DNA from 3 places in the Enterobacter roggenkampii genome. Region 2 is predicted to be linked to each of the others. Evidence: predicted binding sites of a transcription regulator. Region 2 holds the regulator's gene; each other region holds the start of a gene.
What was found. The regulator LexA, encoded in region 2, represses DNA repair genes until DNA is damaged. The targets are predictions, from matches to a motif close to TNCTGTATGTACATACAGNA.
Positions count from the first base shown of each region.

Region 1: a site for LexA is predicted at 3,482-3,501, ahead of dinB (DNA polymerase IV). Genes of this name have one in related genera too.
Region 3: a site for LexA is predicted at 3,476-3,495, ahead of rmuC (DNA recombination protein RmuC). Genes of this name have one in related genera too.

Region 1 is NZ_CP017184.1:909,613-915,779, forward strand. It holds gene BFV67_RS04170 (Na(+)-translocating NADH-quinone reductase subunit C) at 1-739, shown strand, start outside; gene BFV67_RS04175 (NADH:ubiquinone reductase (Na(+)-transporting) subunit D) at 732-1,370, shown strand; gene nqrE (NADH:ubiquinone reductase (Na(+)-transporting) subunit E) at 1,377-1,973, shown strand; gene nqrF (NADH:ubiquinone reductase (Na(+)-transporting) subunit F) at 1,984-3,207, shown strand; gene nqrM ((Na+)-NQR maturation NqrM) at 3,207-3,410, shown strand; gene dinB (DNA polymerase IV) at 3,519-4,577, shown strand; gene pepD (cytosol nonspecific dipeptidase) at 4,654-6,111, opposite strand.
Region 2 is NZ_CP017184.1:317,427-323,593, reverse strand. It holds gene BFV67_RS01475 (cupin domain-containing protein) at 1-367, opposite strand, end outside; gene zur (zinc uptake transcriptional repressor Zur) at 483-995, shown strand; gene BFV67_RS01465 (CsbD family protein) at 1,065-1,274, opposite strand; gene dinF (MATE family efflux transporter DinF) at 1,395-2,732, opposite strand; gene lexA (transcriptional repressor LexA) at 2,796-3,404, opposite strand; gene BFV67_RS01450 (diacylglycerol kinase) at 3,513-3,881, opposite strand; gene plsB (glycerol-3-phosphate 1-O-acyltransferase PlsB) at 4,036-6,167, shown strand, end outside.
Region 3 is NZ_CP017184.1:4,496,000-4,502,166, forward strand. It holds gene ubiB (ubiquinone biosynthesis regulatory protein kinase UbiB) at 1-537, opposite strand, end outside; gene ubiJ (ubiquinone biosynthesis protein UbiJ) at 534-1,139, opposite strand; gene ubiE (bifunctional demethylmenaquinone methyltransferase/2-methoxy-6-polyprenyl-1,4-benzoquinol methylase UbiE) at 1,153-1,908, opposite strand; gene rmuC (DNA recombination protein RmuC) at 1,975-3,432, opposite strand; gene udp (uridine phosphorylase) at 3,573-4,334, opposite strand; gene BFV67_RS21160 (dienelactone hydrolase family protein) at 4,590-5,396, shown strand; gene metE (5-methyltetrahydropteroyltriglutamate--homocysteine S-methyltransferase) at 5,441-6,167, opposite strand, start outside.

The DNA of each region.
Region 1 (6,167 bases), 590 kb from region 2:
GCTCTGTCTGGTCTGTTCGATTGTCGTGGCCGGCTCTGCCGTGGGGTTAAAACCCCTGCAGCAGGCGCAACGTGCGCTGGATAAACAGCGCAACATACTGGCCGTGGCCGGGTTGATGCAGGAAGGGATGAGTGCAGACGACGTCTCGGCGGTATTTGCGGAGCGTATTTCACCGCGTCTGGTGGATTTGAAAACCGGCCATCTGCTGGATAAAGATCCGGCGAAGTATAACCAGGCGCTGGCGCTGAAAGATCCGCAGATGAGCCTGACGCTCGAGGCATCGCAAGATCCCGCCGGGATTAAGCGCCGCAGCAATCTCGCCGAAATTTATCTGGTGCGTGACCCCCAAAAACGCATTCAGGAAGTGGTGCTTCCTGTCTACGGCAACGGCCTGTGGTCAATGATGTATGCCTTTGTGGCGCTTGATACGGATGGCCGTACCGTAAAAGGCATTACGTATTACGACCAGGGCGAAACGCCGGGGCTGGGTGGCGAAGTCGAAAACCCGAACTGGCGGGCACAGTTTATCGGTAAGAAAGTGCTCGACGATAACGGTCTGCCTGCGCTGAAGGTGATGAAAGGGGCGGCACGTCCCGGTGACGACTACGCTGTCGACGGGCTGTCCGGCGCCACGCTCACCTCCAAAGGCGTGCAGCACAGTTTTGATTTCTGGATGGGCGAGCTGGGTTTTGGTCCTTTCCTGAAAAACGTACGTGAAGGAGCGCTGAACAATGGCTGATACCGGTGAACTGAAAGAAGTCAAAAAGGTGCTCATTGGCCCACTGCTGGCCAATAACCCGATCACACTGCAGGTGCTGGGCGTCTGTTCAGCCCTGGCGGTGACGACCAAGCTGGAAACGGCGGTGGTGATGACGCTGGCGGTCACGCTGGTCACGGCATTTTCGAGCATGTTTATCTCGATGATCCGCCACCACATTCCCAACAGCGTGAGGATCATCGTGCAGATGGCGATCATCGCCTCGCTGGTGATCGTGGTCGATCAGCTGCTGCGCGCCTTCGCCTATGAAACCTCCAAACAGCTCTCGGTGTTTGTCGGGCTGATCATCACCAACTGTATTGTGATGGGGCGTGCGGAAGCCTACGCCATGAAAATGCCGCCGCTGGCGAGTTTTATGGACGGTATCGGTAACGGCCTCGGCTACGGTGTGATCCTGCTGACCGTTGGCTTCCTGCGTGAACTCATTGGCAGCGGTAAGCTGTTTGGCATCACGGTGCTGGACACGGTGCAAAACGGTGGATGGTATCTGCCAAACGGCCTATTCCTGCTGGCTCCCAGCGCATTTTTCATTATCGGTTTGTTGATCTGGCTGATTCGTACCTTGAGACCAGAACAGCAGGAAAAGGAGTAACCGACGATGGCTCATTACCTGAGTTTGTTTGTGCGCGCGGTGTTTGTTGAAAACATGGCGCTCGCGTTTTTCCTCGGCATGTGTACGTTCCTTGCGGTGTCCAAAAAAGTGTCGACGGCATTTGGGCTGGGTATCGCGGTCACCGTGGTGCTTGGCTTATCTGTACCGATTAACAATCTGGTCTACAACTTTGTGCTGCGGGACGGCGCGCTGGTGGAAGGGGTTGACCTCAGCTTCCTGAACTTCATCACCTTTATTGGCGTGATTGCCGCGCTGGTGCAAATCCTGGAGATGATCCTCGATAAGTACTTCCCGTCGCTGTACAACGCGCTGGGGATCTTCCTGCCGCTGATCGCGGTGAATTGCGCCATCTTCGGCGGCGTCTCGTTTATGGTTCAGCGTGATTACAACTTCAGTGAATCCGTGGTGTACGGTTTCGGCTCCGGCATCGGGTGGATGCTGGCGATTGTCACCATGGCAGGGATCCGCGAAAAAATGAAATATGCCAACGTGCCTGCAGGCCTGCGTGGCTTAGGGATCACCTTTATTACCACCGGGTTGATGGCACTGGGCTTTATGTCCTTCTCCGGCGTGCAGCTATAAGGGCTTACAGATGGAAATTATTCTTGGCGTGGTGATGTTCACGCTGATTGTACTGGTGCTGTCAGGGCTCATTCTGGCGGCGCGGGCGAAGCTGGTGAATTCCGGCGACGTGGTGATTGATATTAACGACGATCCGCAGAATCAGATCCGCACGCCTGCGGGAGATAAACTGCTCAACACGCTGTCCGGTAACGGAATTTTTGTCTCCTCGGCCTGCGGCGGCGGCGGCTCCTGCGGACAGTGCCGCGTGACGGTAAAAGAGGGTGGCGGCGATATTCTGCCCACCGAGCTGTCGCATATCACAAAGCGTGAGGCAAAAGAGGGCTGCCGTCTGGCCTGTCAGGTCGCAGTGCGTCAGAACATGAAGATTGAACTGCCGGAAGAGATTTTCGGCGTCAAAAAATGGGAATGTGAAGTTATCTCTAATGATAACAAAGCTACCTTTATCAAAGAGCTGAAGCTGCGGGTGCCGGAAGGGGAAGATGTCCCGTTCCGCGCCGGAGGATACATTCAGATTGAGTGCCCTGAGCATACCGTGGCGTATGCGGACTTTGACGTTCCGCAGGCGTACCGCGCCGACTGGGACAAATTCAATCTCTTCCGCTTTGTATCTGAGGTGAAAGAGCCGACGCTGCGCGCCTACTCGATGGCCAACTACCCGGAAGAGAAGGGTATTATTATGCTCAACGTGCGTATCGCCACGCCGCCACCGAATGTGCCGGATGCGCCGCCGGGCGTGATGTCATCATACATCTGGTCCCTGAAGCCGGGCGATAAGGTGACCATCTCCGGCCCGTTCGGGGAGTTCTTCGCGAAAGATACCGACGCGGAAATGGTCTTTATCGGCGGCGGTGCCGGCATGGCCCCGATGCGCTCGCACATCTTTGACCAGCTCAAGCGGCTCGGCAGCAAGCGTAAAATCAGCTTCTGGTACGGGGCGCGTTCGCTGCGTGAGATGTTCTACGATGATGAATTTGAACAGCTGGCGCGTGAAAACCCGAACTTTACCTTCCACGTGGCGCTCTCCGATCCGCAGCCGGAAGATAACTGGACGGGCTATACGGGGTTCATCCACAACGTGCTGTATGAAAACTACCTTAAACAGCACCCGGCTCCCGAGGACTGCGAGTTCTATATGTGTGGTCCGCCGATGATGAACGCCGCCGTGATTAAGATGCTGAAAGATCTCGGCGTCGAAGATGAGAACATCATGCTCGATGACTTTGGAGGCTGATGATGCTGACGTTTCTGGCAACCTTTGTGGTTTTTGTACTTGTCATCTTTGGCATGTCTTTAGGCTGGATCGTTAAGCGGAAAAGCATTCAGGGCAGCTGCGGCGGTATTTCCTCCATTGGCATGGAGAAGGTCTGCGACTGCCCGGAACCGTGCGACGCCCGCAAAAAACGCATGGCGCGCGAGCAGCAGCGCATTATTTAAGTTTTTGTAGGCCGGGTAAGGCAACGCCGCCACCCGGCATTCTTACATCTGCTTCTCAATCCTCATTTATTTACTGTATACTTATCCAGTGATGAGTGAGGGCTTACTATGCGCAAAATAATCCATGTTGATATGGACTGCTTTTTTGCCGCAGTGGAGATGCGAGACAACCCGGCGCTGCGGGATATTCCCATCGCTATTGGCGGCAGCCGCGTTCAGCGTGGCGTTATCAGCACCGCCAACTACCCTGCGCGCAAATTTGGCGTGCGTAGCGCCATGCCGACGGCGATGGCCTTAAAGCTTTGCCCTCATCTCACGCTTCTGCCCGGGCGGTTCGACGCCTATAAAGAGGCTTCCCTTCATATTCGGGAAATCTTCTCCCGCTATACCTCTTTGATAGAGCCGCTGTCGCTGGACGAAGCCTATCTCGATGTGACCGACAGCGTGCATTGCCACGGCTCCGCCACGCTGATGGCGCAGGAGATCCGCCAGACGATTTTCAACGAGCTGAATCTGACGGCGTCTGCGGGGGTCGCGCCCGTTAAATTCCTTGCCAAAATCGCTTCGGATTTAAATAAGCCCAACGGCCAGTACGTCATTACGCCGGAAGAGGTGCCTGCATTTTTAAAAACGCTGCCGCTTGGCAAAATCCCCGGCGTCGGGAAAGTCTCCGCCGCAAAGCTGGAAAGCATGGGGTTACGCACCTGCGAAGACGTGCAGCGAAGCGACCTCGCCATGCTGCTCAAGCGCTTCGGGAAGTTTGGCCGCGTGCTGTGGGAGCGCAGCCAGGGGATTGACGATCGCGATGTGAACAGCGAACGGCTGCGGAAATCCGTCGGCGTCGAGCGAACCCTCATTGAAGATATTCATGACTGGTCCGAATGCGAAACCATTATCACGGAACAGCTTTATCCTGAGCTGGAACGACGCTTAAGCAAGGTAAAACCGGACCTGCTGATTGCCCGTCAGGGCATCAAGCTCAAATTCAACGATTTCCAGCAGACCACGCAGGAACACGTCTGGCCGCGTCTGAACAAAGACGATCTTATCGCGACGGCAAAAAAGGCATGGGAAGAGCGACGAGGAGGGCGAGGGGTGAGGCTGGTGGGATTGCACGTCACGCTGCTGGATCCGCAGTTAGAGCGACAGCTGGTATTGGGATTGTAAAAAAGCCCGGTGCGCTACGCTTACCGGGCCTGGGTTTTTCACCCTATCCCTGTGGAACAGGGCTGGGGTGAGGGTATTACTTAACTGGGATCGCCTTCAGCAGTTCAGTCAGCAGCGTCCAGTAATGACCAACGCTTTCGATATGAACCTGCTCATCCGGCGAGTGCGGACCGGTAATGGTTGGCCCGATGGACACCATATCCATATCCGGATACGGTTTCTTGAACAGGCCACATTCCAGACCGGCGTGGATCACCTGAATGTTCGGCGTGCTGTTGAACAGACGCTGATAGGTTTCACGCACCAGCGCCATCACCGGAGAGCTTGCATCCGGCTGCCAGCCCGGGTAGCTGCCTTTTGCAGACGTTTTCGCGCCCGCCAGCGTGCCCAGAGATTCCAGCATGCTCACCACATACTCTTTACCGCTGTCGATAAGGGAGCGGATCAGGCAGATGATCTCCGCGCTGTCGTCGCTCATGGTCACCACGCCCACGTTCAGTGAGGTTTCCACTACGCCTTTCGCCACGTCAGAGTTGCGGATTACGCCGTTTGGCGTCGCGTTCAGCAGCTGAACGAAGGTGTCACGAGACTGCACGGTCAGCGCGGCTTTATCCGTGGAGACGGATTCCAGCACCACGGTCAGGTTCTTCTCTTTCGCCGACAGTTCGTTTTTCAGGATATCCAGGTACACGGTGGAGAGTTTTTTCAGCTCGTCGGCTTTTGCCGCTGGCACTGCCACGGTGGCGAAGGCTTCGCGCGGGATCGCGTTGCGCAGGGTACCGCCGTTGAAGTCTACCAGACGCAGATCCAGCTCGGCCGCATGGCCTGCCAGGAAGCGTGCCAGCAATTTATTGGCGTTGCCGAGACCCAGATGAATATCACCGCCGGAGTGGCCGCCTTTCAGCCCTTTCAGCGTCAGCTTGAAGGTCTGGAAACCGGCAGGAATCGCTTCGCGTGACAGCGGCAGGGTAGAGATGAAATCAATCCCGCCCGCGCAGCCCATGTAGATCTCGCCTTCTTCTTCGGAGTCGGTGTTGATCAGGATATCCGCCTGCAGCCAGTTCGCCTGCAGACCGAACGCCCCGTCCATGCCCGCTTCTTCGGTCATGGTCAGCAGCACTTCCAGTGGACCGTGCTCAACGCTGTCGTCAGCCAGCACGGCCAGCGCAGAGGCCATACCGATGCCGTTATCCGCACCCAGGGTGGTGCCGCGCGCTTTCACCCAGTCGCCGTCGATGTACGGCTGAATCGGGTCTTTGGTGAAGTCGTGAACGGTGTCGTTGTTCTTCTGTGGCACCATGTCCAGGTGCGCCTGCAGCACAACCGGTTTACGGTTTTCCATGCCTGCGGTGGCGGGTTTGCGGATCAGAATGTTGCCAACCTGGTCACGTTCCGCATGCAGATCTTTTTCCTTCGCCCAGCCCATAATATGTTCGGCAAGCTGTTCTTCATGGTAGGAAGGGTGTGGAATGGAGCAGATTTTGGCAAAAATATCCCACAGCGGCTGCGGAGATAGTTGAGACAGTTCAGACACGATAAGTCTCCTTGTCGAGGCGCTGCAAACAGGGTTGCAGGTCACAGGGTTAGCAG
Region 2 (6,167 bases):
TGTTGGCCTCGCCAACGACCAGGAGCTGAACCTCATCGTCCGTGTTGTTGATAAAGGTATGACAGATGCCGGTTCCGGCGGGAAAACCTACGCTGTCGCCAGGCTCCAGCTTCCACAAGTAGCCGTTAATCCAGGCTTCAGGGTAGCCTTCGAGCACGTAAACAAACTCTTCTTCGTCGCTCTCCGCATGCGGATAGGACGTTCTGCGCCCAGGCGGCAGGCGCTCATGATGGATGCCAATACGCCCGAGCCCAAGCTTGCGAGCCAGCGGAGCACCAATGGAAAACAGCTCATCGCTGTCGGGGTAGGTCGAGTCATCCGCGCCTTCCACGTCGCGCCAGTGTCGAATGCAGTCAGGTCTTTTCATTCTGGTTCTCCCGGTTTTCGATGGGTCAGGTATAGCACAGACTGGCGGATCTCGGTGTTTTTAGCAGAACATGATAAAGTGAAGGTTTTCCGTCCTATAACATCCGGGGTGCTACATGGATAAGTCCACAAAAGAGCTGTTAGCGCAGGCCGAAAAGCTGTGTGCGCAACGCAATGTGCGCCTGACTCCGCAGCGCCTTGAAGTATTACGTCTGATGAGCCTGCAGCAGGGTGCCATCAGCGCCTACGATCTGCTGGATCTACTCCGCGAAAGCGAGCCGCAGGCAAAGCCGCCGACGGTCTATCGCGCGCTGGATTTCCTGCTTGAACAAGGGTTCGTGCACAAGGTGGAATCCACCAACAGCTATGTGCTATGCCATCTGTTCGATCAGCCCACCCACACATCGGCGATGTTTATCTGTGACCGCTGCGGCGTGGTGAAAGAAGAGGCTGCGGAAGGCGTGGAAGATATTATGCATACGCTGGCAGCGAAAATGGGCTTTGCCCTGCGTCATAACGTGATTGAAGCGCACGGGCTCTGTTCCGCGTGCGTGGAGGTGGAAGCCTGTCGCCATCAGGACGCGTGTCAGCACGACCACTCTATCCTGGTGAAGAAAAAGCCGCGTTAGCGGCAAAAGAAAAGGCGGCTCATGGCCGCCCTCAGGGTGTACTTCCTTATACTTTCGGGTGTAGCCCGGTTACCAGCGGTAGTCGTTGCGTTTTTCCCAGTCGCCCACTTCTTTTTCCGCCTGGTCTTTTGCGTAGCCGTAACGCTCCTGGATTTTACCGACAAGCTGATCGCGTTTACCTTCGATGACGGTCATGTCGTCATCCGTCAGCTTACCCCACTGTTCTTTCGCTTTACCTTTGAACTGCTTCCAGTTGCCGCCGATTTCGTCTTTATTCATCATCGTGTCCTCTTCGTTAAGCGTCGGGTCGTAACGTCCGTTACGTTCTTTTCTGCTGGACGTGATAATTATTGTAGTTAAGGATTCCGTGGTTAATTTCATATTCGGAATCTTTAACCGTCACGATATATCGGAGCGCGAGGGAAACCAGGTATTGTTTTGCCAGTGCCGGTGCCAGATAAACGCCAGCGATAACCCGCGCAGCGAGAGGAAGACGGCCAGGGCCAGCCACAGGCCATGATTACCCAGCCAGGGGAGCGTCAGCAGCGTCAGGCCAAATCCGGCCGCCGCGACAGCCATACTGTTGCGCATTTCGGCTCCGCGCGTCGCCCCAATAAACATGCCGTCCAGCAGATAACACCAGACGCCAACCACCGGTAAGACGACTTGCCAGATGAGATAGTGGCTCGCCAGCTCGCGCAGCGCAGGGAGAGAGGTAAGCAATGCAACGATTTGCTCACCGAAGCAGGCGTAAACCAGACCAAAGGCCAGCGCCACCAGCCCCGACTGACGGCAGGCAGCCCGCCACACCTCCCGAAGCTGCCCGCTTTCGCGCGCGCCGTACGCCTGCCCGGAATGCGCTTCGACCGCGTAGGCAAATCCGTCCAGCGCATAGGCGGTAAAGGTCAGAAGCGTCAACAATACCGCATTCACCGCAACGATTTCCGGCCCCAGTCGAGCCCCGAAAACCGTCAGCGCACCGAAGCAGAGCTGAAGAAGAAGCGAGCGCAACATGATGTCACGGTTGAGCGCCAGCAGCTTACGGATATTGCCGCGCCATGCGGTTTTGAGCAGCGCCAGGGAGATCCCGCGCATGGCCAGCACACGCCGGACCATCCACAAGCCAATGATAAAGGTCCCGTATTCGGCAATCGCCGTCGCCAGCGCCGCGCCCTGCACGTTCATATGCAGACCCATGACCAGCCAGACGTCCAGAACAATGTTGAGCAGGTTACCCACCACCAGCAAAATCACGGGCGCGCGGGCGTACTGCACGCCCAGTAGCCACCCCAGCAGAACCAGGTTTGCCAGCGAGGCGGGTGCGCTGAGCCAGCGGATTTCCAGGAACCGTCGCGCCTGCGCCAGTACCGCTTCGCTGCCACCGACGATATGAAGCGCAAGATCGATCAGGGGGGCCCGCAATACAACGATTAACGCACCCGCGCCAAGCGCGAGGATCAGCGGCTGCACCAGTGCGCGCGCCAGACGCAGCGGATCTTTCGCGCCATAAGCCTGTGCGGTAAGACCGGTGGTACTCATGCGCAAAAAGAGCAGCAGCATAAACAGGAAGCTGGTTGCCGTCGCGCCAATCGCCACGCCGCCAAGATAAACCGGTGAATCAAGATGGCCTATAACGGCAGTATCAACCAGCCCCAGCAAGGGCACGGTAATATTGGAGAAAATCATCGGCAGAGCAAGACGCCACAATGCCTTATCGGATGCCGTCAGCAGTGACATGAAAGATACCGGGAGTGGGGAATGAATCAGGCTACAGCGGTGCCATAGCCTGTCAGGAAGAGATTACAGCCATTCACCGTTGCGAATCACGCCTACCGCCAGACCTTCAATAGAGAAGCTCTGTTCGCGGAGGTCGACCACAATCGGGGTGAACTCGCTGTTTTCGGGCAGCAACTGAACAGTGTTACCCTGCTTTTTCAGACGCTTAACGGTCACTTCGTCATCAATGCGTGCGACCACGACCTGGCCGTTTCGCACGTCCTGGGTTTTATGCACCGCAAGCAGATCGCCATCAAGAATGCCGATGTCTTTCATCGACATGCCGCTGACGCGCAGCAGGAAATCAGCGCTCGGTTTGAACATGCCGGGATCGACCTGGTAGTGACCTTCAATATGCTGTTGTGCCAGCAGCGGCTCACCTGCAGCAACACGCCCTATCAGCGGAATGCCCGTCTCTTCTTCCACCAGCAGGCGGATACCACGCGACGCGCCTGACACAATCTCAATCACACCCTTACGCGCCAGCGCTTTCAGGTGTTCCTCGGCAGCATTCGGAGAACGGAAGCCCAGACGCTGCGCGATTTCCGCACGCGTGGGTGGCATACCCGTCTGGCCGATATGATCCCGAATGAGATCAAACACCTCTTGCTGCCTGGTCGTTAACGCTTTCATTCCGCCCCCTGGGTGTATATACAGTTATGCTGTGAGTATATACAGTCAAAGGCGATTTTGGAACCAAAAACTGCACAAAAAACCAGGGACTTAATTATTCCTCGAGGCTCATAGGAAATGTGACCAAAGCAGGGTGACCCAGGTGATAACGGCAGTGATAATCGCCAGCAACACGGCAGCAGAGCCCATGTCTTTTGCACGGCCAGAAAGCTCATGGAAATCGGAACCAATGCGATCAACAACGGCCTCAATAGCGCTATTAAGAATTTCCACTATCATCACCAGAAGTACGGAACCGATAAGCAGTACGCGGGTAATCGCATCAACATCAAGGAAACAGGCGACGATCACCGCGATGATTGCGGCGACGCCCTCCTGGCGAAAAGCGGCTTCGTTGACCCATGCGGCACGGAAACCTTTCCATGAATAGCCGGCGGCTTTGATGATACGCGTTAACCCAGTGGTATTATTGGCCATTAAAAGAACCTTTTTTAAAAAAGAGCGTCATTAACATGAGGCGGAGCGCGTTTCGCTACAGCCTGAAGTATGACGGGTAACAACAGAAATTTTGCGCGCTTTCTGTTATCCTTGCGCCGCAATTGCATTATTAACCAGAGGCTTTACATCGTTTATGTCCGGCTGGCCACGAATTTACTACAAATTACTTAATTTACCATTAAGCATCCTGGTAAAAAGCAAGTCTATCCCAGCAGAACCCGCGCTGGAACTGGGGCTCGATACGTCGCGCCCTATTATGTACGTTTTGCCTTATAACTCGAAGGCAGACTTACTGACGCTTCGCGCCCAGTGTCTGGCGCATGACTTACCTGACCCGCTTGAACCGCTGGAAGTTGACGGTACGCTGCTGCCGCGCTACGTCTTCATCCACGGCGGGCCGCGCGTATTTACCTATTACACGCCGAAAGAAGAGTCCATCAAGCTGTTCCATGACTATCTCGACCTGCACCGCAGCAACCCCGAGCTGGATGTGCAGATGGTGCCGGTATCGGTGATGTTTGGTCGTCGTCCGGGTCGTGAAAAAGGCGAAGAGAATCCGCCGCTGCGCATGCTTAACGGCATCCAGAAGTTCTTCGCGGTCTCCTGGCTGGGACGCGACAGCTTTGTGCGTTTCTCCCCTTCCGTTTCGCTGCGTCGCATGGCGGACGAGCACGGCACCGACAAGATCATCGCGCAAAAACTGGCGCGCGTGGCGCGTATGCACTTCGCTCGTCAGCGCCTGGCGGCCGTAGGGCCACGCCTCCCGGCGCGTCAGGATCTGTTCAACAAGCTGTTGGCTTCAAAAGCGATCGCCCGCGCCGTTGAAGACGAAGCGCGCAGCAAGAAAATTTCGCATGAGAAAGCTCAGCAGAACGCCATTGCGCTGATGGAAGAGATCGCAGCGAACTTCTCTTACGAGATGATTCGCCTGTCCGATCGTATTCTCGGCTTTACCTGGAACCGCCTGTATCAGGGCATCAACGTCCATAACGCCGAGCGCGTGCGTCAGCTGGCGCACGATGGCCATGAGATTGTCTATGTCCCCTGCCACCGCAGCCACATGGACTACCTGCTCCTTTCCTACGTGCTCTATCACCAGGGGCTGGTGCCACCGCACATCGCAGCCGGTATCAACCTGAACTTCTGGCCCGCGGGCCCGATTTTCCGTCGCCTGGGCGCGTTCTTTATTCGTCGTACCTTCAAGGGCAACAAGCTCTACTCCACCGTGTTCCGCGAGTATCTGGGCGAGCTGTTCAGCCGCGGCTATTCCGTGGAATACTTCGTGGAGGGCGGTCGTTCCCGTACAGGTCGTCTGCTCGATCCGAAGACCGGCACGCTGTCGATGACCATCCAGGCCATGCTGCGCGGAGGTACCCGTCCGATCACGCTGGTGCCTATCTACATCGGCTACGAGCACGTGATGGAAGTGGGCACGTACGCGAAAGAGCTGCGTGGCGCGACCAAAGAGAAAGAGAGCCTGCCGCAGATGCTGCGCGGCTTGAGCAAGCTGCGCAATCTCGGTCAGGGCTACGTGAACTTCGGCGAGCCGATGCCGCTGATGACCTACCTGAACCATCACGTGCCGGAGTGGCGCGAGTCCATCGATCCTATCGAAGCGGTGCGTCCGGCCTGGCTAACGCCAACGGTTAACGGCATCGCGTCCGAGCTGATGGTGCGCATTAACAACGCCGGTGCGGCTAACGCCATGAACCTGTGCTGTACGGCGCTGCTGGCTTCACGTCAGCGCTCGCTGACCCGTGAACAGCTCACGGAGCAGCTGGATTGCTATCTGGACATGATGCGTAACGTGCCGTATTCGGTTGACTCGACCGTGCCTTCTGCAACCGCCAGTGAACTTATCGATCACGCGTTGCAGATGAACAAGTTTGAAGTGGAGAAGGACACGATCGGCGACATCATCATTCTGCCGCGCGAGCAGGCGGTGCTGATGACCTACTACCGCAACAACATCACGCATATGCTGATGCTGCCGTCGCTCATGGCCGCCATTATTACCCAGCATCGTCATATCTCCCGTCAGGAGCTATTGCGCCATCTTGAGACCATCTATCCAATGCTGAAAGCGGAGCTGTTCCTGCGCTGGAGTAAGGATGAGCTGGCGACAGAACTGGATAAGATGACGGAAGAGATGCGTCGCCAGGGGCTGATTACCCTGAACAACGACGAGCTGCACATCAATCCGTCACGCTCCCGCACCCTGCAGCTGCTGGCGGCCGGTGCGCGCGAAACGCTGCAGCGCTACGC
Region 3 (6,167 bases), 570 kb from region 2:
ACGCGGAACCCAACGGGCCAGACGGTAAATCAGCTTCATGTCGGCTTTGATGATCGGCAGAATATCCGGGCGGATCACCTTAATTACCACCTCTTTGCCGTTTTCTTTCAGACGCGCAGTGTGCACCTGAGCAATAGAAGCCGACGCCAGCGGTTCTATTTCGAAATCGTCAAACCAGGTTTCAACGGGAAGATTACCCATCGCCTCTTCGATCTGTTTCTTCGCCCTCACCCCGTCAAACGGGGCAACACGGTCCTGCAGCATCGCCAGTTCATCGGCAATGTGCGGCGGAAAGAGATCGCGGCGGGTCGACAGCATCTGCCCGAACTTAATCCATACCGGGCCAAGCTCCTGCAGCGCCAGGCGCAGGCGTTCGCCAAGCGGCTGACCTTTATGGCGGTTAGGCATCCAGAACAGCATCCGCCGCCAGATACGAAGCGGCAGCGTGATACGCATTTTAGGGATAAGCTCGTCGAGCCCGTAGCTCAAAAAGGTACGAATAATGAAGTAGAGGCGCCGAATTTCACCAGGCGTCATTTGCCCTCCAGTTTTTCCAGCCGTTTGGTTAACGCATCAACCGCACGTTCAACAGCAGCGGTTTCTTCCGCAAACCATGCCACTTCCAGCGGTCCGGGGGCCATTCGCCACTCTTCAGTCAGTACTTCCGCCGCATAGCGTTGCTGACGTAGCAGGCTTTTACGCGCAAAGGACGCGCCACCATGAAGAACCTTCCCGATGCCTTCCGCGGCAATGTCGCCGATAAACGGCGCGAGCAGCTCTGCCGGATCAAACTCCGCCAGATCGGTAAGCGCAACGAAGTTCTGCACGACCTGAATGTCGCCTTCCACTTCCAGCTCACCGCTGCGGATAAGTGCCGTTAATTGCTGGCGATCGCGCAGTTTTGGCAGCACGCTCATGTGCGTGATGACCGAGCAGTCGGCGTCACCTTCCCACGCCCCCAGAACGTCAAGCTGGCGTTCGCTGAAGACCAGCACAAGCGGCGTCGAGAACTCTTTTAAAACAATGCGTAATACCTTCCCGTTTAGCCGCTGACGCGCAGCTTTCAGCGCTGGCGCACGATAGAGAAAGGCATTCAGTACGTTTTCGATACCTGCGGAGACTAAGGGTTTAAAGGGCACGGGACACCTCCACTCAGAACTTGTAACCGCGATGCAGCGCGACGACACCCGCCGTCAGGTTGAAATATTCAACGTTCTCGAATTCAGCATCCTGCATCATGGCTTTTAAGGTGTCTTGATCCGGGTGCATACGGATAGATTCCGCCAGATAGCGATAGCTTTCCGCGTCGTTAGCCACCAGCTCACCGATGCGCGGCAGCACGTGGAATGAATAGGCGTCGTAAGCTTTGCTCAGCGGCTCGATAATCGGTTTGGAGAATTCGAGCACCAGCAGGCGTCCACCCGGCTTCAGCACGCGATACATGGAGCGCAGCGCTTTTTCTTTATCGGTCACGTTACGCAGACCGAAGGAGATCGTGATGCAGTCAAAGGTATTATCCGGGAACGGCAGCGCTTCGGCATTTGCCTGCACATATTCCACATTCCCCACCACGCCGATGTTACGCAGCTTTTCGCGGCCCATTTTGAGCATGGAGTCATTAATATCGGTGAGGACAACGCGCCCGGTTTCGCCCACCAGACGAGAGAATTTCGCGGTTAAATCGCCCGTACCACCGGCTAAATCCAGCACCGTTTGTCCACGACGCACGCCGCTACAGTCGATAGTAAAGCGCTTCCACAAGCGATGAATGCCGAACGACATCAGGTCATTCATCACATCGTACTTCGCCGCCACGGAATGAAATACGTGGGCCACCATGTCAGCTTTCTGCGCTTTGGCGACAGTCTGAAAGCCAAAGTGCGTTGTGTCTTGTGAATCGTCAACCATCTCAGAGCCTGCTTATCAGTAAAATGTTCGTGAAGTGTAACAGATTGGGCGCAATTGCCCTACGTTTCAACCACCGCGAAAGAAACGCGCCGGAGTCTCGTCTGGTGATAAATCCACCGCTAACGTGTTGTCTTCACTGTTTGTCTTTTGTTCGTCCGCCCCTTCACGCAGGCGAAACTCGTCGTCCTGGGCGGTAGCCTGTTCAACCAATTCCGGATTAATCTCGCGTTTCACCTCAACCCCCAGGCTGCGGAATGATTCGGCCTGCGCCAGAAGATTGCCACGTCCTGAGGCGAGTTTTTTCATCGCCTGACGGTAGTTATCCTGCGCGCGGTCCAGGCTCTGCCCGACTGAGGACATGTCGTCCACGAAGAGGCGCATTTTGTCGTACAGCTTGCTGGCGCGGTCGGCAATCTGCTGCGCGTTGCGGCTCTGGTGCTCGTAGCGCCACAGGTTCGCAATCGTGCGTAAGGCCACCAGCAGCGTGGTGGGGCTGACCAGCATAATATTATTTTTGAGCGCTTCGGTGATGAGTTCAGGCTGCCTGTCGAGTGCCAGCAAAAACGCGGGCTCTACCGGAATAAACATCAGGACATAGTCCAGCGAGCGCAGCCCCGGTAGCTGCTGATAGTCTTTCCTGCCGAGCAGGCGAATATGATTACGCACCGAGGCAATGTGCTCCTGCAGCGCCGATTCTCGGGTGTAGTCATCCTCCGCATTGAAGTAACGCTCATACGCCACCAGCGTCATTTTGGCGTCAATCACCACATCTTTGCCCTGCGGCAGCCGCACAATCACATCCGGCTGCATTCGCGAGCGGGCATCGTTTTCGATACTCACCTGGGTTTCGTATTCATACCCTTCCCGCAGGCCAGAGGCTTCCAGGACGCGGGTCAGCACCACTTCTCCCCAGTTGCCTTGGGTTTTGTTATCCCCTTTAAGCGCGCGGGTGAGGTTGACCGCCTCCTGCGCCATCTGGGCATTCAGCTGCTGGAGATTGCGGATTTCATGCGCCAGGGTGTGCCGCTCTCGGGCTTCCTGACCAAAGCTGTCCTGTACCTGGCGGCGGAAGCCGTCCAGCTGTTCACGTAGGGGCGTCAGCAGGCTGTTCAGGCTCTGGCGGTTCTGCTCGTCAACGCGGCGGTTGCTGTGCTCAAAAATACGGTTCGCGAGGTTTTCAAACTGTTCGCTGAGGCGCTGCTCGCTGTTGATCATCTGGCGGATTTTATCTTCCGCATGCAGTTGAGTGGATTCCAGCCGGGTGGTCACTTCGCGGAGATCGGCCTCCAGCGAGGTGTTGATATCTCTCAGGTTGCGCAGCTCGTTGTTGAGTAACTCGCACTCCTCTCGCCAGTGATCACTCAGCGCAAGCTGCTGCTTTGCCGCGCTTAATTCGGCGACGATCTCTTCGCGTTCAGCCAGCTGATCGGCCTTCTGCTGTGCATGCTGATAGCTGGAAATGAGCCAGCCTATCGCCACGCCCGCCAGCGCAATCACCGCATAAATCAGGACTGAGATATCCACAATGCCCCCTGCATCAACGTATTACCCGCACAAAATAAGATTGTGCTGTATAAACGTCCAGTTTGAAAGGGTTTTCCTGCGAGGCGCTACGCAAAAAATAAAGGCCGAACGTGTCGGCCTTTGATTTCGAAAGGAGAGGATTAGATCAGGCGACGCGCGGCTTCAACCACGATTTTCACCGCATGACTTTCGGTCTGCTTCATGGTTTCAGCGTTCGGGATCTCCTGCTGAGTACGGTTGACGATAACGCCCGCCACCATACCGGCACGCAGGCCCTGGCTTGCGCACATGGTCAGCAGCGTGGCGGATTCCATTTCGTAGTTCATCACGCCCATGGACTGCCACTCTTCCATAGAGCCTTTGAAGCGGCTTACCACGCGGCCAGAGAAGGTGTCGTAACGCTCCTGACCGGGATAGAAGGTATCGGACGAAGCGGTTACACCCACGTGAGTGGTCGCGCCAACGGATTTCGCGGCTTCAACCAGCGCGGTGGTACATTCAAAGTCTGCTACTGCCGGGAATTCCATCGGCGCAAAGTGCAGGCTTGCGCCATCCAGACGCACGGACGCGGTCGTGACCAGCACGTCGCCCACGTTGATGTGCGGCTGAATAGCACCGGTCGTACCGATGCGCAGGAAAGTACGAATGCCCAGCTGTGCCAGCTCTTCAACAGCAATAGACGTAGACGGGCCACCGATACCGGTAGAACACACGATCACGGCTTTACCATCCAGCTCTGCGCGCCAGGTGGTGAATTCACGATGGGCTGCCAGCTTAACCGGCTTATCCATCAGCGCGGCGATCTTTTCCACACGCTCCGGATCGCCAGGGACGATAGCGAGCGTAGCCCCTTGTAAATCGTTTTTAGTGAGGCCGAGATGAAAAACATCAGACTTAGACATAGGTGACTCCTCTGTGGGTCGGTTAGTCAGAAGAAGTAAAACGGTACTTTACAGAAGCGGAAAGCATAATTTCGTGACACATCTCACCATGAATGAAAATGATTGCATTGAATTTCCATAAAAAGGTGATTTACATCACATTAACAAGTTATATCGTCAGGTGCTGCACAAAAGATAGACCGTTTAAGGCACTGTGAGTTGTTAACCTGGTGACTATATTTACCTTTGCGCTAACTCATTGGTACGGAGAATGCCATGACTGAAAAAACCGGTTTTGCACCTGCTGCGGCGCCGCATGCCTCAACCATCGTCTCAACGTCTGAAGAGGCCATCACGGCGGGTGAGACCTCTATTCCCTCGCAGGGAGAGAATATGCCTGCTTACCACGCACGACCAAAATCGGCAGACGGTCCGCTGCCCATCGTGATCGTGGTTCAGGAAATTTTCGGCGTTCACGAACACATTCGCGACCTCTGCCGCCGGCTGGCGCTGGAAGGCTATCTGGCCGTTGCGCCAGAGCTCTACTTTCGCCAGGGCGATCCGAACGACTACAGCGATATTCCCACCTTGCTCAGCAACCTGGTCAGCAAAGTCCCGGACGCGCAGGTGCTGGCCGATCTCGACCACGTCGCCAGCTGGGCGGCGCGCAACGGGGGCGATCCTCATCGTCTGCTGGTCACCGGTTTCTGCTGGGGCGGACGCATCAGCTGGCTGTATGCCGCGCATAACCCGCAGCTTAAAGCCGCTGTGGCCTGGTACGGTAAACTGGTAGGTGAAAAAACGCTCAATTCACCGAAACATCCCGTGGATATCGCCACGGACTTAAATGCGCCTGTGTTGGGGCTTTATGGCGGTCAGGACACCGGTATTTCGCTGGATTCGGTAGAGACCATGCGCCATGCGCTCCGTGCGGCCAATGCGAAGGCGGAGATCGTGGTGTATCCGGATGCCGGGCACGCGTTTAACGCGGATTATCGTCCGAGCTATCACGCGGAATCAGCCAAAGACGGCTGGCAGAGAATGCTGGCGTGGTTCAGCCAGTACGGCGGTAAAAAAGCGTAAAAAAAAGCCCGGTGGCGTCTACGCCTTACCGGGCCTACGCATCATCAAGCCTGACGCAAGTTTTGCGCCGCCTTCACCATGTTCGCCAGCGCGGCGCGCGTCTCCGGCCAGCCGCGAGTTTTCAGGCCGCAGTCCGGGTTCACCCACAGACGCTCAGCCGGAATGCGCTGGGCCGCTTTTTTCAGCAGCGACTCAATCCACTCCACGCTCGGCACGTTCGGAGAGTGGATGTCGTACACCCCCGGACCGATTTCGTTCGGGTAGTCGAACTCTTCAAACGACTCCAGCAGCTCCATGTCTGAACGCGAGGTCTCGATGGTGATCACGTCAGCGTCCAGCGCGGCAATCGAATCCATGATGTCGTTGAATTCGCAGTAACACATGTGGGTGTGGATCTGGGTGTCGTCCTTCGCCACCGCGGCGTTGATGCGGAATGCCTCCACGCCCCACTTCAGGTAGGCATCCCAGTCGCTGCGGCGCAGCGGCAGACCTTCGCGCAGGGCCGGTTCGTCAATCTGGATGATGCCTATGCCTGCAGCTTCCAGATCTGCCACTTCATCACGCAGCGCCAGCGCGATTTGCTTCGCGATGGTCTCGCGGGTTACGTCCTCACGCGGGAAGGACCAGCAAAGAATGGTCACCGGACCGGTGAGCATGCCTTTTACCGGCTTGTCGGTCAGGGACTGGGCGTACTTCGCCCACTCAACCGTGATCGGCTCCGGACGGCTGACGTCACCGATGACCACCGGCGGCTTGACGCAGCGGGAGCCA